2 regions of the Pseudorhodoferax sp. LjRoot39 genome follow, and region 2 is predicted to be linked to the other one. Evidence: predicted binding sites of a transcription regulator. Region 2 holds the regulator's gene; the other holds the start of a gene.
What was found. The regulator sigma-54, encoded in region 2, starts transcription at its own class of promoters, with help from an activator protein. The targets are predictions, from matches to a motif close to TGGCANGNAANCTGCTTT.
Positions count from the first base shown of each region.

Region 1: nirB (nitrite reductase large subunit NirB) is a predicted target of sigma-54. The motif match lies at 5,592-5,609, and genes of this name have one in related genera.

Region 1 is NZ_CAXUQL020000001.1:6,406,349-6,414,150, forward strand. Features, by position in the region: gene ACSQ4M_RS29965 (branched-chain amino acid ABC transporter permease) at 1-936, opposite strand, end outside; gene ACSQ4M_RS29970 (branched-chain amino acid ABC transporter permease) at 933-1,910, opposite strand; gene ACSQ4M_RS29975 (ABC transporter ATP-binding protein) at 1,907-2,626, opposite strand; gene ACSQ4M_RS29980 (ABC transporter ATP-binding protein) at 2,623-3,381, opposite strand; gene ACSQ4M_RS29985 (substrate-binding domain-containing protein) at 3,389-4,585, opposite strand; gene ACSQ4M_RS29990 (hypothetical protein) at 4,582-4,734, opposite strand; gene ACSQ4M_RS29995 (BPSL1445 family SYLF domain-containing lipoprotein) at 4,873-5,466, shown strand; gene nirB (nitrite reductase large subunit NirB) at 5,829-7,802, shown strand, end outside.
Region 2 is NZ_CAXUQL020000001.1:543,278-551,079, forward strand. Features, by position in the region: gene ACSQ4M_RS02540 (THUMP domain-containing class I SAM-dependent RNA methyltransferase) at 1-959, opposite strand, end outside; gene ACSQ4M_RS02545 (RNA polymerase factor sigma-54) at 1,149-2,732, opposite strand; gene lptB (LPS export ABC transporter ATP-binding protein) at 2,747-3,523, opposite strand; gene lptA (lipopolysaccharide transport periplasmic protein LptA) at 3,525-4,139, opposite strand; gene ACSQ4M_RS02560 (thiol:disulfide interchange protein DsbA/DsbL) at 4,243-4,890, opposite strand; gene ACSQ4M_RS02565 (SPOR domain-containing protein) at 4,956-5,615, opposite strand; gene argS (arginine--tRNA ligase) at 5,674-7,347, opposite strand; gene ACSQ4M_RS02575 (hypothetical protein) at 7,397-7,802, opposite strand, start outside.

The DNA of each region.
Region 1 (7,802 bases), 5.9 Mb from region 2:
CACGCCGGCAACGGCCTCGTTCGCCAGGCGCAGCAGGTCCTGCAGATAGCTCTGCGCCACCACGAACAAGGTGGCGCCGATGGCCGCGCCGTAGACGGTGCCCATGCCACCGATCACGACGATCAGCAGGATGTCGACCATGATCTCGAACGACAGCGAGGTGTCCGGCCCGTTGTAGCGCAGCCAGATGGCCAGCATGGCGCCGGCCAGCGTGGCGAACAGGGCCGACAGCACGGCCGCGGTCGTGCGGTAGACCACCACGCGGTAGCCGATGGCCTCGGCGCGGAACTCGTTCTCGCGGATGGCCTGCAGCACCCGGCCGAACGGCGAGTTGACGATGCGCAGCAGCGCCAGCACCAGCACCACGGCCAGCACGAACAGCCCGTAGTAGCAGAGCAAGCGCCCATCCAGCGAGGCGCCCAGGAAAGGCTCCTCGGCGAACTCGAAGCTCGGCGAGATCAGCTCGGGCATCTTGAAGGTCAGCCCGTCCTCGCCGCCTGTGAAAGACGAGAGCTGCGAGGCCAGCGTCTGGAAGGCCGAGGCCACGGCCAGCGTGATCATCGCGAAGAAGATCGCGCGCACGCGCAGCGAGAACAGGCCGATGGCCAGCGACAGCACGAAGGACAGCGCGAGCGCCGCGCCGATGCCCACCGCGAGCGCATCCCAGCCCGCGCCCATGCGCGAGGACGCGATCGCCACGCCGTAGGCACCGATGCCGAAGAACATGGTGTGGGCGAAGCTCACGATGCCGGTGTAGCCCAAGAGCAGGTCGAAGCTGGCGACCAGCACCACGAACACCAGCACCTTGGCCGCGACGTTGAGCGCCTTGACGCCCGGGAACAGGAAGGGCGCGAGGGCCAGACCCAGCAGCAGCGCGACAAGGATCACGGCCAGCACGCGGCTGCGCGGCAGATCGTGCGACAGCAGACGGCTCATACCTTCACCACCGGATAGACGCCCTGCGGCCGCCACATCAACACGGCCACCATCAACGCGATGCTCGCGAACTGCGTGGCCACCGGCAGCACGAAGCCCACGTAGTTCACCAGCAGCCCCACCAGCAGCGCCCCGATCAACGCGCCCAGCGTGGAGCCCAGGCCCCCGATGATGATGACGATGAAGATCAGCACATTGACCTGCGCGCCCATCTGCGGGACCAGGTTCTGCTGGAACAGGCCCCACATCACGCCGCCCAGGCCCGCCAGCGCACTGCCGGCCACGAACACGCCGATGAACAGCCGGCCGATGCGGTAGCCCAGCGACTCGACCATTTCACGGTCCTGCACGCCGGCGCGGATCAGCAAGCCGATCTTGGTGCGCGCCAAGGTCCAGGCAAGCGCCACGAACACCACGGCGCCCACGGCCACGGCCAGCAGCCGGTATTTGCTGATGGCGGCCTCGCCGAAGAACAGGGAGCCGCGCAAGGCTTCGGGCAAGGGCAGCGGGATCTGCGCCGGCCCCCAGACCATCTTGATGAACTCCTCGCCGATGATCATGCCGCCCATGGTGATGAGGATCTGCTTCAAGTGCTGGCCGTAGACCGGCCGCACGATGAAGCGCTCGAAGGCCAGGCCGACGGCGGCCGCCACCGCCATGGCCACGAGCATGGCCGGGAACACGGCCACCAGGTTGCGCCAGAGTTCCTGCGAGCCGGTCCAGTCGCCCATCAGGCCCAGCACGCTGCTGGCGACGAAGGCGCCGATGGCGATGAACAGGCCGTGGCCGAAGTTCAGCACGTCCATGAGGCCGAACACCAGGGTCAGGCCCGAGGCGATGATGAAGACGATCATGCCCATGGCCAGGCCCGCGACCGTGAGCGTGAGCCAGGTCGAAGGCGAGCCGACCAGTGGCAAGGCCAGCAGCGCGAGCACCGGCACCAGGGCCAGGGGTTTCCAGTCAAAGTTGTTCATATGGCAAGTCCCAGCAAGGACTGCTGCAAGACCGCGTCGGCCGAGAACGCGGCCATGCCGCCGGCATGCACGACGCGGCCGTTGTCCATCACGGCCACGGTGTCGCCCAGCCGCCGCGCGAAGTTCAGGTTCTGCTCGACGAGCAGGATGGTCACACCCTGCCCCTTCAGCTCGGCGAAGGCATCGATCATGTTGTCGATGATGGCCGGCGCCAGGCCCTTGCTGGGCTCGTCCACGATCAGCAGCTGGCGCGGCTCGACGACGGCGCGCGCCACGGCCAGCATCTGCTTCTGCCCGCCCGACAACTTGCCCGCGGGGTGGTTCCAGAACTTCTCGACCGCCGGGAACATCTTGAAGATCCACTGCAGCCGCGCCGGGTCCATCTGCTCGGCACGCTTGGCCGCGCGCGCGGCCAGCAGCATGTTCTCCTTGACCGTGAGGTCCGCGAAGATGCCCATGTTCTCGGGCACATAGGCCACGCCCAGCGCGGCGATCTGCGGCGTATTGGTGGCCGTGATGTCCTGCCCCGCCAGCGCCACCCGGCCCTGCGACGCATGCCACAGGCCCATGACGGTGCGCAGCGTGGTCGACTTGCCGGCGCCGTTGCGGCCCAGCAGCATGGTGACCTGGCCCTTGGGCACCACGAGGTCCACGCCATGCAGGATGTGGTACGCGCCGATGTGCGTGTGCACGTCCTTCAGTTCCAACAGGTTCATGCCCTGGCCACTCCGAGGTAAGCCTCTTGCACGATCGGCGAGGCGATGACCTCCGCCGGGTCGCCATCGGCCACGAGCTGCCCGTTGTGCAGCACGATGATCCGGTCGGCCAGTTCGCGCACCACGTCCATCTTGTGCTCCACGAGCAGGATGGTTTTGCTGCGGTCGCGCTTGAGCTTGCGGATCAGGTCCAGGATCACGGGCGCCTCGGCCGCGTTCATGCCGGCCGTGGGTTCGTCGAACATGAAGACCTGGGGCTCCAGCGCCATCAGCAGCGCTACCTCCAGCTTGCGCTGGTCGCCGTGCGGCAGGCTGGCCACGGTGTCGTGTTCACGGGCTTTCAACGCCACCTCGGCGAGGATGGCGTCGGCGCGCGCCGTCAGGCCCTGGTGGTCGCTCCAGATGCTCCACAGGTTCAGGCCGCGCCGGTGCCGCCCTTCCTGCGTGGCCTGCACCGCCAGGCGCACGTTCTCCAGCACCGTGAGGTTGGGAAACAGGTTGGTGAGCTGGAAGGCCCGGCCCAGGCCCGCGCGCGTGCGTGCCGAGGGCGGCAGGCCCGAGAGTTCGCGGCCATTCAGCGCCACCGTGCCCGCGCTGGCCTTGAGCTGACCAGAGATCAGGTTGAAGTAGGTGGTCTTGCCCGCGCCGTTGGGGCCGACGATGGCCGTCAGCGTGCCCGGCGCGAAGCTGCAGCTGACGGCATTCACCGCGACGTGTCCGCCGAAGCGGACCGTCAGGTCTCGGGTTTCCAGCACGCCGCGATCAACGCTTGTTGCGGACCGGAACCTGCATTTCCTCAGGCTTGATCTCGCGCACCAGTTCCGGCACGCCCCAGGCGAAGGCCGGGTCCTGCTTGATGCGGAAGTGGTACATGCTCTGCATGGCCTGGTGGTCTTCCTTGCGGAAGGTCATCGTGCCCTTGGGTGTATCGAAGCTCATGCCCTCCATGGCCGCGATGAGCTTGTTCGTGTTGGTCTCGCCGCCCGTCTTCTTGAGGGCAGTGACCACCGCCATCGCGGCGGAGAAGCCACCGGCCGTGAAGAAGTCCGGCGGCGTCTTGAACTCCTTGTAGTGGGCCGCGACCATGGCCTCGTTGACCGGGTTCTTGGGCAGGCCGAAGTAGTAGTAGGTGGCGCCTTCCATGCCCGGGAAGCGCTTGTAGGCCGTCATGGCCGGCAGGATGTTGCCGCCCGTGGCCACCTCGATGCCGAAGCGCTTTTGCAGGTCGGCGTCGGCCAGCGCGTTGAACGGCGTGGTGGCACCGGCCCAGACCACCCAGACCACCTTGCGGCCCGGCTTGTCCTTGAGCTGGTCGACGATGCGCTGGATGCCGGCCGTGAAGTCGGTGGTGGTCGGCGGCAGGTATTCCTCGTGGCCGACCTTGGCCTTCTTGACCGCGTCCTTGAAGGCCTTCACGCCATCGCGGCCGAAGGCCCAGTCCTGCGCCAGCGTGACGATGGTGGTGCCCTCCTTGTCCAGCGCCACGGCGTTGCTGATGGCGTCCTGGCTGGAGTTGCGGCCGGTGCGGAAGATGTACTTGTTCCACTTGTCGCCCGTGATCGAGTCGGCCACGGCCGGCTCGACGATGAGCACCTTCTTGTACTCCTCGGCCACCGGCAGCATGGCCAGCGCCACGCCCGATCCCGTGGTGCCCACGGCCAGGTCAGCCTTGTCGTCGGCATAGGCCGTGGCCAGCAGCGACTTGCCCAGGTCGGGCTTGCCCTGGTCGTCCTTCTCCAGGACCACCAGCTTCTTGCCGTTGACGGCCATGGTGCCGCCCGTGGCGTAGTCCAGGCCCATCATGAAGCCGGTCTGCGTCTGCTTGCCATAAGCCTCCAGCGCGCCGGTCTTGCCGTAGACGTGGGCGATGCGGATTTCCTTGGACTGGGCGAAGCTCGCGGTGGCGCACAGTGCGAGTGCGGCAATGGCTGACAGGCGTGCCAGACGGCGACGGTTCATGGCGTAGTCTCCAAATGTGTGGTGCCTGGAAATTGCACAGTCCATGCCACCCAGAACAATCCTTTTTTTTCAATGACTTGCAATGTTTCTTTCGTGGCATCAACTGACAATTCAGACAACACAATTGCCTGAATTTCAGACAATTGCACGCCATTTCTACAGGGTTTTCCTGAGGAATGCGGTGCCACCGGCCTGTAGGCCGGCATCCCGCTCCGGGACTTTGCCGCTGCGGCGGAACTAGCATTCATCCCGCCCTTTCGGGCTGATGGAGCTACCAAGGAACCGCCATGCACAACACGCACAACAACCGCTTTCGCACCCTCGCCGGCACCGCCCTGCTGACCGCCTGCAGCCTCGCCTTCGTCGGCTGCACGACCACCAAACCGGGCACGGCCAGCACGCCTTCGTCGGCGCGACATGCCATCGATGCCGACGTCGACGCGGCCCTGTCCAAGCTCTACAACACCGTGCCGGGCTCGCGCGAACTCGTGGCGCGCTCGGCCGCCACGCTGGTGTTCCCGTCCGTGATCAGCGCCAGCCTGGGGCTGGGCGCCGAATACGGCCGCGGCGCATTGCGCGAAGGCAGCCGCACGGTGGGCTACTACAGCACCACGGCCGGCTCGGTCGGCTGGCAGGCCGGCGCCCAGTCGCGCGCCGTGATCTATGTGTTCAGCACGCGCGATGCGCTGGAGAAGTTCCGCGCCAGCAAGGGCTGGACCGTGGGTGCCGACGCCACCGTGGCCCTGGCCACCGTGGGTGCCAACGGCCAGATCGACAGCAACACCATCCGCCAGCCCGTGGTCGGCTACGTGCTGACCAATGCCGGCCTGGAAGCCGGCGTGGCACTGCAGGGCGCCAAGATCAGTCCTGTCATGCCGTGAGGCATTGCCCCAGGCTGGCCCATGTCCGCCCGGGGATGCCCCAACTTGGGGCCCAGCGTGCACCATGCGCGCTGACGCGCTGCCAGCGCTCCTGCGCAAGTCGTTGATTCCATTGAAACAGCGACTGGCACGTCAATTGCAACAACTGCCTTGCCCCTCGGCGCCGTAGCCGGGGGACAGGGCGGTTCCATTTCCGCCCGACTCTCCGCCAACGGTGGCGGAACCTCTGCCTGCTGGCAGCCCGACCGGGCTGCGCGCAGGCGGTGTTCCATCCAACCGGCGGAGCGCACAAGCGCCACCCGCCAGGGCTGGCCGAAGCGCTACCTGCGCCGCGACCCGTCCGCAGCCAGGAGCGCAAGCGCATGAAGATCGTCGTCGTCGGCCACGGAATGGTGGGCCACAAATTCCTCGAGAGCCTGGCCGAGAGCGGCCAGCCCGACCTGCAGGTCACCGTGCTCTGCGAGGAGCCGCGCGCGGCCTACGACCGCGTGCACCTTTCGGAGTTCTTCAGCGGCAAGACCGCCGACGCGCTTTCGCTGGTGGAGCCCGGCTTCTTCGAGAAGACCGGCTTCACACTGCGTCTGGCCGCCCGCGCAGCGGCCGTGGAACGCCGCAACAAGACCGTGACCACCGCCGACGGCGAAGTCGTCCCCTACGACAAGCTGGTGCTGGCCACCGGTTCCAACCCCTTCGTGCCCGGCGTGCCAGGCCGCGACCGCCCCGGCTGCCACGTCTACCGCACCATCGAGGACCTGGAGGCCATGCAGGCCTCCGGCGCCAGGTCGGCCAGCGGCGTGGTCATCGGCGGCGGCCTGCTGGGCCTGGAGTGCGCCAAGGCGCTGCGCGACATGGGTTTGCAGACGCATGTGGTGGAGTTCGCCCCGCGACTCATGACCGTGCAGGTGGACGAAGGCGGCGGCCGCACCTTGCGCAAGAAGATCGAGGCGCTGGGCGTGCAGGTGCACACGGGCCGCAACACCACCGAGATCGTCGACGGCGCCACGGCGCGCCACCGCCTGGTCTTCGCCGACGGCACACACCTGGAGACCGACATGATCGTGTTCTCCGCCGGCATCCGCCCGCGCGACGACCTGGCGCGCCAGTGCGTGCTGGCCATCGGCCCGCGTGGTGGCGTGGTCATCGACAACCACTGCCGCACCAGCGACCACGACGTCTACGCCATCGGCGAATGCGCGTCGTGGAACGAGCAGGTGTTCGGCCTGGTCGCGCCGGGCTACGACATGGCCCGCGTGGCTGCACGCCATGTGCTGGGCGATGCTACGGCGGCCTTCACCGGCGCCGACATGAGCACCAAGCTCAAGCTCATGGGCGTGGACGTGGCCAGCATCGGCGACGCGCAGGGCAAGACGCCGGGTGCCTGCTCCTACCACTTCGTCGACGAGCGCAAGCAGATCTACAAGAAGATCGTCGTCAGCGAGGACGGCAAGAAGCTGCTGGGCGCGGTGCTGGTGGGCAATGCCGACGAATACGGCACGCTGCTGCAGACCGCGCTCAACGGCCTGGCCCTGCCCGACGATCCCGAGTTCATGATCCTGCCCTCCAGCGACGGCAAGGCCAAGCCCGGCCTGGGCGTGGAAGCCCTGCCCGACACGGCGCAGATCTGCTCGTGCAACAGCGTCAGCAAGGGCCAGATCTGCGCGGCCGTCGGCGAAGGCGCCTGCACCGTGGCGGACCTGAAAGCCTGCACCAAGGCCGGCGCCACCTGCGGCGGCTGCGTGCCGCTGGTCACCCAGGTCATGAAGTTCGAGATGGCGCGCCGCGGCATGGCCGTCAACAACCATGTCTGCGAACACTTCGCCTACTCGCGCCAGGAGATCTACCACCTGGTGCGCGTGGGCCAGATCAAGACCTTCGACGAGCTGCTCGCCAAGCACGGCAAGGGCCTGGGCTGCGACATCTGCAAGCCCGTGGCCGCCAGCGTGCTGGCCTCCATCTGGAACGAGTTCGTGCTGAAGCCCCAGCTCGCCAAGCTGCAGGACAGCAACGACTACTTCCTCGGCAACATCCAGAAGGACGGCACCTACTCCGTGGTGCCGCGCATGCCGGGCGGCGAGGTCACGCCCGACGGCCTGATCGCCGTGGGCCAGGTGGCCAAGAAGTACGGCCTCTACACCAAGGTCACGGGCGGCGCGCGCGTGGACATGTTCGGCGCGCGGCTGGAGCAGTTGCCGCTGATCTGGGAGGAACTGATCGCCGCCGGCTTCGAGAGCGGCCACGCCTACGGCAAGAGCCTGCGCACCGTGAAGAGCTGCGTGGGCAGCACCTGGTGCCGCTACGGCGTGGACGATTCCGTGGGCCTGGCCGTGCAGATCGAG
Region 2 (7,802 bases):
AGCCGGCTGCCGGCCACGCCGGCCACGGCGATGCGCTCGCCGTAGGGCGGGTTCAGCAGCATGGTGCCGGCCTCGGCCGGGGGCATGCGCTGCAGCGCGTCGCCACCGCGCAGCTGCACGGCCGCGGCGACACCGGCGCGCTGGGCGTTGCGCTGCGCGAAGTCGACCATGCGGTGGGCCACGTCGCTGCCGAACACGGTGGTCGTCGGGGCGTGCTGGGCGGCCTGGGCGTCCTCGCGCAGTGCAGCCCAGACATGCGCCTGGAACGGCGCCAGCCGCTCGAAGCCGAAGCGCCGGTTCAGGCCCGGCGCGATGCCGCAGGCGATCTGCGCGGCCTCGATGGCGATGGTGCCGCTGCCGCAGCAGGGGTCGTACAGCGGCGTCTGGGCGTCCCAGCCGCTGGCCGCGAGCATGGCGGCGGCCAGGGTTTCCTTGAGCGGGGCGTCGCCCTTGTCTTCGCGCCAGCCGCGCTTGAACAGCGGCTCGCCGGAACTGTCGATGTACAGCTGCAGCCGGTCGGTGGTCAGGTGGGCGTAGACGCGCACCTGGGGAAAGCGCGTGTCCACGTCAGGCCGCGAACCGGTCTTGTCGCGGAAGCGGTCGGCGATGGCGTCCTTGATGCGCAGCGCGGCGAAGTTCAGGCTCTGCAGCGGGCTGTGCTGCGCCGTGAGTTCGATCTTGAAGCTCTGGCGCGGCGTGAACCAGGCTTCCCAGGCGACGTTGGAGGCGATCGCATAGAGATCCTGCTCCTGGCGGTAGTCGCCGTGGGCCAACTCGATCAGCACGCGCTGGCACAGCCGGCTGTGCAGGTTCAGCCGCATGGCGTCGCGCCAGGAGGCGGTCAGCCGAACGCCGGCACGGCGGGCCTGGACGGGCGCGCCGGCGATGCGCGCGGCCTCGTCGGCCAGCATGGCTTCGACACCTGCCGCACAGGGCAGGAACAAGCGCAGGTTTTGCATTTCAGTGCTCCATGGCGCCGCGCGCCGCGTGCCAAGCACAAGGTCGGCTTGCACAGCGCGGTTCAGAAGGCCGCGGAGCAGGCCATGCCAGCAGACGCCGCGGAACGGGCTCTGCCCGGCCGCTGGCGGCGCCCCTGGAGGGGGATGGGATGGCTACACGCAGTGAGCCATCCAAACGGGGTGGACTCATCACAGCGCTTTGCGCAGGTTGGTGGGGGCGATGCGCAGGGCTTCGCGGTACTTGGCGACGGTGCGGCGTGCGCACTCGATGCCCTGCTCCTTGAGCATCTCGGAGAGCTGGCTGTCCGACAGCGGCTTCTTGCTGTCCTCGGCCGTGACGAACTGCTTGATCAGTGCGCGCACGGCCGTGCTCGAGGCGTTGCCGCCGGTCTCGGTGCCCAGCGAGGAACCGAAGAAGTACTTGAGCTCGAAGGTGCCGAAGGGCGTGGCCATGTACTTGGCCGTGGTCACGCGGCTGATGGTGGATTCGTGCAGGCCCAGCTCGTCGGCAATCTCGCGCAGCACCAGCGGGCGCATGGCCAGCGCACCGTGCGTGAAGAAGTTCTTCTGCCGCTCGACGATGGCGTTGGACACGCGCAGGATGGTGTCGAAGCGCTGCTGGATGTTCTTGATGAACCAGCGCGCCTCCTGCAGGCGCTGCTGCAGCGCGGCGGTGTCGGAGGCCTCGCGGCCGCCGCCGCGGTGCTGTTTGAGCGCGTTGGCGTAGATGTCGTGCACGCGCAGGCGCGGCATCACGTCGGCGTTGAGCTGGGCACGGAAGCGCACGTTGGCGCCGCGGCCGCTCTTGACGACGATGACGTCGGGCACGATGACATTGCGCTCCACGTCGACGAACTTGCGGCCGGGCTTGGGCTCCAGCCGCGTGATCAGCGCCAGCGCGGCCTTGATGCCGGCTTCGTTGTCGCCGCACAGGTTGGCCAGGCGGCGCAGGTCGCGCCGCGCCAGCAGGTCCATGGACTGGCGGCACATGCGCAGCGCCGTGCGCCGCAGCGGGGGCGGCACCTCGTCCTCGGGCAGGGCGCGGATCTGCAGCGCCAGGCATTCGCCCAGGTTGCGCGCGCCCACGCCGGGCGGCTCCAGGTTCTGCAGCAGGCGCAGGGCCACGGTGAAGCGGTGCACGAGTTCCTCGTGCGCCTCGGGGTCGTCGCCGGCGAAACCGGCGGCGAGCTCTTCCAGGCTGTCTTCGAGGTAGCCGTCCTCGTTGAGCGACTCGATCAGGAAGCGCAGCGCGGCCGTGTCCTCCTCGGACAGGCGCAGCGACAACGCCTGGCGGTGCAGGAAGCTGGTGAGCGACTCCTGGCTGCGCGCCAGCTCGGTGGCATCGGCCTCGCCGTCCTCGCCCTGCGTGGCGCCGTTGCGCGGCAGCGCATCACCGCCCCACTCGCCGTCGTCGGGCGCCACGTCGTGGGTGCCATCGCCGCCCCAATCGTGCTCGTCGGCCTGTCCGGTCAGCGGCGATTCGGATTCGTTGCGGTTCTCGGCCGGCGCCTCGGTGGCGTAGTCCAACCCGCTGGACAGCACGGCCTCGGTGTCGCGGTCTTCCTCGCGCACCGGGGTGTCGGCCTGGGCCAGGCCGAAGTCCTCGCCCGGCGCCTCGTCCATGGATTGCTCCAGGAACGGGTTCTCGTCGAGCATCTGCTCGACCTCCTGCGACAGCTCCAGCGTGGACAGCTGCAGCAGCCGGATCGACTGCTGCAGCTGCGGGGTCAGTGCCAGGTGCTGGGAGACGCGGAGCGAAAGGCCTTGCTTCATCGGGGCGGGGGGCCTTACATCCGGAAGTGCTCGCCGAGGTAGACCCGGCGCACTTCGGCGTTGTCGACGATCTCCGCGGGCGTGCCCTTGGCCAGCACCCGGCCTTCACTGATGATGTAGGCGTGGTCGCAGATGCCCAGCGTCTCGCGCACGTTGTGGTCGGTGATCAGCACGCCGATGCCACGGCCCTTGAGGAAGCTCACGATGCGCTGGATCTCGATCACGGCGATCGGGTCGATGCCGGCGAAGGGCTCGTCCAGCAGGATGAAGCGCGGCTGCGTGGCCAGCGCGCGCGCGATCTCCACGCGCCGGCGCTCACCGCCGGACAGCGACAGCGCCGAGGAGTCGCGCAGGTGGTCCACGCGCAGGTCCTGCAAGAGGCCGGTCAGGCGCGCTTCGATCTCCTTGCGGGTGAGCGTCTTGCCCTCGGGCGTGCGCTGCAGTTCCAGCACGGCGCGCACGTTCTCCTCGACCGTCAGCTTGCGGAAGATCGAGGCCTCCTGCGGCAGGTAGGACAGGCCCAGGCTGGAACGCCGGTGGATCGGCATGTGCTCGACCGACTGGCCGTCGATGGCGATGTGGCCGCCATCGGCCCGCACCAGGCCCACGATCATGTAGAAGGAGGTGGTCTTGCCCGCGCCATTGGGGCCCAGCAGGCCCACGACCTCACCCTTGTTGACGGTCAGCGAGACGTCGTGCACCACCTTGCGGCTGCCGTACGATTTCTCCAGCTGGCGCGCCACCAGGCGGCTGCCACCCACCTCGCCGAAAGCACTGTCCGCGGCCCCCACCTCAGTTCTTCTCCGTGCTGCCGAGCCGGGTGCTGGGCTTGAGCGGCGCGCTCGGCTGTGCCGGGGCCTTGGGCGCGCTGGCCGATGGCGCCGGCGACAGCATGGCGCGCACGCGTGCGTCGGGGTTGGTGCTGCCGGGCTTGGCCGCATCGACGGTGAAGACCTCGGTCACGTTGTTGTAGACGATGACGTTGCCCGTCACCTCGTCGTTCATGGTGCTGCCGACGAAGCGGCGCATCACGGCGCGGCGGGTGAAGATGACCTTGTCGGCCTTGCCGTCGTAGTCGATCACCTCGCCCTGGCCCTCGACATACTCGTCCACACCTTCGCGCTTTTCGCGGTAGTAGGCCAGCTCGCCCGGCGCCGCGGTGATGGTGGCGAACTGGTAGCCCTGGGCGTCCTTGCGCACCTCCACGCGCGCGCCGCGCGCCAGGATCGTGCCCTTGGTCACGACCACGCGGCCCGTGAACACATTGACCTGCTTGAGGTCGTCGTAGCGCATGGCATCGGCCTCGACGTTCATGGGCTTGTCGCGGTCGGCACGTTCGGCCAGCGCCAGTCCGGAAGACAGGGCAAGGGCCAGGCTGACGAGGAAGGAGGCGGTGGTGGGTTTCATGAAAGGCACGAATCTTGCTCGGCCATTGTAGCGGGCGTGAGCGAATGCAAAAACGACATGGCCCGCTGATGCGGGCCATTGTGCAGTGCAATATCGCCGCAGTCTACGACTTGGCCTTGCCGCGCTGCTCGACGATCAGTTGGTCCGTGACCGTGAGGGCGCGGTTCATGTTCTGCGCCAGCGTGCCGTCGGTGTAGTAGCGGCCGTTGATGCCGATGGCGGGCACGCCGGCCAGCTTGTAGGCGTCCTGCAGCTGGGTGGCCTTGCGCACCTTGGTGGCGACGTTGAACGAGTTGTAGACCTCGGTGAACTTGGCCTTGTCCAGGCCCTGGCTGGCAGCCCAGGCGATCACGGTGTCGTCGGTGTTCAGGCGCTGCTTGTCCACGTGGATGGCGTAGAAGGCCTTGCGGTGCAGGTCGTCGACCTTGCCCAGTGCTTCCAGCGCGTAATAGAGCTTTTGCAGCGGCACGAAGTCGTTGCGGAAGGCCACGGGCGCGCGGCGGAAGGCCACGTCCTTGGGCAGTTGCTTGACCCAGGACTCCAGCGCCGGCTCGAAGGCGTTGCAGTGCGGGCAGGCGTACCAGAAGAACTCGACCACCTCGATCTTGCCTGCCGGGGCTTCGGTGCCGGCTGGCTTGTCCAGCACCAGGTAGTCGGTGCCGGCCTTGGCTTGCGCCCACACGGCGGGGGCCTGGGTCAGGCCCAGTGCGGACACGGCCAGGCCGGCTTTCGAGAACTCACGACGTTTCATTGGTTTCACTCCTAGGGCCGGTGTGACCGGCATCGGTCGCAAAAAGTTTCAATCCGCAAGGGGCTTCAGCGCTGCACGCGCACCAGGGCCGAATCGGCACCCGTGCCGTCCAGCCGCGCCTTGGTGCGTTCGGCTTCCTCGCGGGAACGGTAGGGGCCCATGCGCACGCGGTAGACGGTGCGCCCGGCCTGCTCGCGCTCGGTCACCCGGGCTTCCAGGCCCATCATGGCCAGGCGCGCGCGCTGGGCTTCGGCATCGTCGGCCGTGCGGAAGGCACCGGCCTGGACGAAGTAGTCGAACGGGTCTGCCGCCGGGGCCGCGGCGGGCGCGGGCGTGCCGCCCGCGCGGGCGCGCGCCAGGTCGCCGAGTGGATCGGCCGAGGGCGCGGCAGGCCGCGCCGTGGCAGGCGCACTGTCCACGCGTGGTGCGGGAGCGGGGGCCGGCGTGGCCACCGCGGGCGGCGGCACCGGCGTGGCTGCGGGCACGGACGCGGGTGCCGCCGGGCGTGCCGGATTGCGACCGTGCAGCGGCGCGTTCGGGTCCCAGTTCTGGTTCTTGCGCGTCTCGGCGTCGTCGTCGACCGGCCGGCCCGACGGGGTCTTGCCGCTCATGAAGGGCACCGGCACCTTGGTCACGTAGACCGCCATGGCCAGCGCCGCCACCAGGCCCACGACCACGCCGGCGATGAAGCCGATGATGGTGCCGCCGGTCTGTCCCCGCCCCACCTTGGCGCCGGACTTGGCCGCCGGCCGCTTGCGTTGTTGTGCTTGCGTCATCGGGGTGTCACATCTTCTCGGGCGCGCTCACGCCCAGTTGCGCCAGGCCGTTGTGCAGCACCTGCGCCGTGGCCGCGACCAGCGCCACACGCGCGGTGCGCACGGCCGGCTCGTCGACCAGGATGCGCTCGGCGTCGTAGTAGCTGTGGTAGCAGGAGGCCAGCTCGCGCAGGTAGAAGCTCACGTCGTGCGGCGCGAAATCCGTCGCCGCGCTGGTCAGCATGTCGGGGTACCTGGCCAGCAGCTGCATCAGCGCATCGGCCTGCGGGCTCTGCAGCGCCGACAGGTCGGCACCGGCCAGGCTGGCGCGGTCGCCGCCCCAGGCCGCCAGCACCGAGCAGATGCGCGCATGGGCGTACTGCACGTAGTAGACCGGGTTGTCGTTGCTCTGGGCGATGGCCAGGTCGACGTCGAACACGTACTCGGTGTCCGGCTTGCGGCTCAGCAGGAAGAAGCGCACGGCGTCCTTGCTGGTCCACTCGATCAGGTCGCGCAGCGTCACGTAGCTGCCGGCGCGCTTGGAGATCTTGACCTCCTGGCCGCCGCGCATGACGCGCACCATGGTGTGCAGCACGTAGTCGGGGTAGCCCTCGGGGATGCCGACATTGGCCGCCTGCAGGCCGGCGCGCACGCGGGCGATGGTGCCGTGGTGGTCCGTTCCCTGGATGTTGACGACCTTGGTGAAGCCGCGCTCCCACTTGGCGATGTGGTAGGCCACGTCGGGCACGAAGTAGGTGTAGCCGCCCTCGGACTTGCGCATCACGCGGTCCTTGTCGTCGCCGTAGTCGGTGGACTTGAGCCACAGCGCGCCGTCCTGCTCGTAGGTCTTGCCGGAGGCCTGCATGCGCGCCACGGCGGCATCGACGCGGCCCGAGGTGTACAGGCTGGACTCCAGGTAGAAATTGTCGAAGCGCACCTGGAAGGCCTTGAGGTCCAGGTCCTGCTCGCGGCGCAGGTAGGCCACCGCGAATTCGCGCACCGAATCGAGGTCGTCCACGTCGCCGCTGGCGGTCACTTCGCGGTCGTCGGCCTTGACGGTCTTCTTCGCGAGGAAGTCGGTGGCGATGTCGCCGATGTAGTCGCCGTTGTAGGCGGCCTCGGGCCAGCCGGCATCGCCGGGCTTGACGCCCCTGGCGCGCAGCTGCGTGGAGTTGGTCAGCGTGGCGATCTGCACGCCGGCGTCGTTGTAGTAGAACTCGCGCCACACGTCCCAGCCCTGCGACTGGTACAGGTTGCAGATCGCGTCGCCCAGCGCCGCCTGGCGGCCGTGGCCCACGTGCAGCGGGCCGGTCGGGTTGGCAGAGACGAACTCCACCAGCACCTTGCGGCCGTTGGCCGGCTGCATGCCGAAGCGCTCGCCCTGGGCCAGCACCTCGCGCACCACCTGCTGCCTGGCCTCGGGCTTGAGCTTGAGGTTCAGGAAGCCAGGACCGGCGATGTCGATGGCCGCGACCCATTGCGCCACGGCCGGCTGCGCCAGCAGCGCGGTGCGCAACTGCTCGCCGAGCTGGCGCGGGTTGAGCTTGAGCGGCTTGGCCAGCTGCATGGCCGCGGTGCAGGCCAGGTCGCCGTGGGCGGCGACCTTGGGCGTTTCGAAGGCCGCGCGGGCGCCGGCGCCGGGGGAAACCTGCTCCAGCGCGGCGCCCAGCGCGGCCAGCAATTCTTGTTTGACGGAGAACATCCGCGGGATTTTAGGTGGCGCCATCGCGCCGACCGGTTACACATCGGGCTCAGGGCGCGCCCACCGGCAGTGCGGCGTAGGCCAGGGTGTCCGGCACGGGGCTGGCCGGCGGCTGCGCCAGGCCGCGGGCGACCAGCCAGCGGCCCTCCACCGCCAGCGTCTGGCCGCCTTGCAGCCAGGGCAGCGGTGCCGCATCCGGCAGGCGCTCGGCCAGCAAGTCGGCATGCTGGCTGGCCGGTTCTGCGGCGCGTGCGGTCTGCACCTGCAACCACCCGCCCTGCGGACCGGCGTGCGGCGACGCCAGCGTGCAGACCCAGCGCGAGAGGTCGCACAGGACGGGACGCATGCGCGCGCTCCAGGGCGTGGGTTCGCGCAGCAGGCGCTGGTAGGCGTCTTCTTCCAGCACCCGGGCATCGCGCAGGCCGTACAGCGTGAGGTAGCGCGGGCCGGGTTGC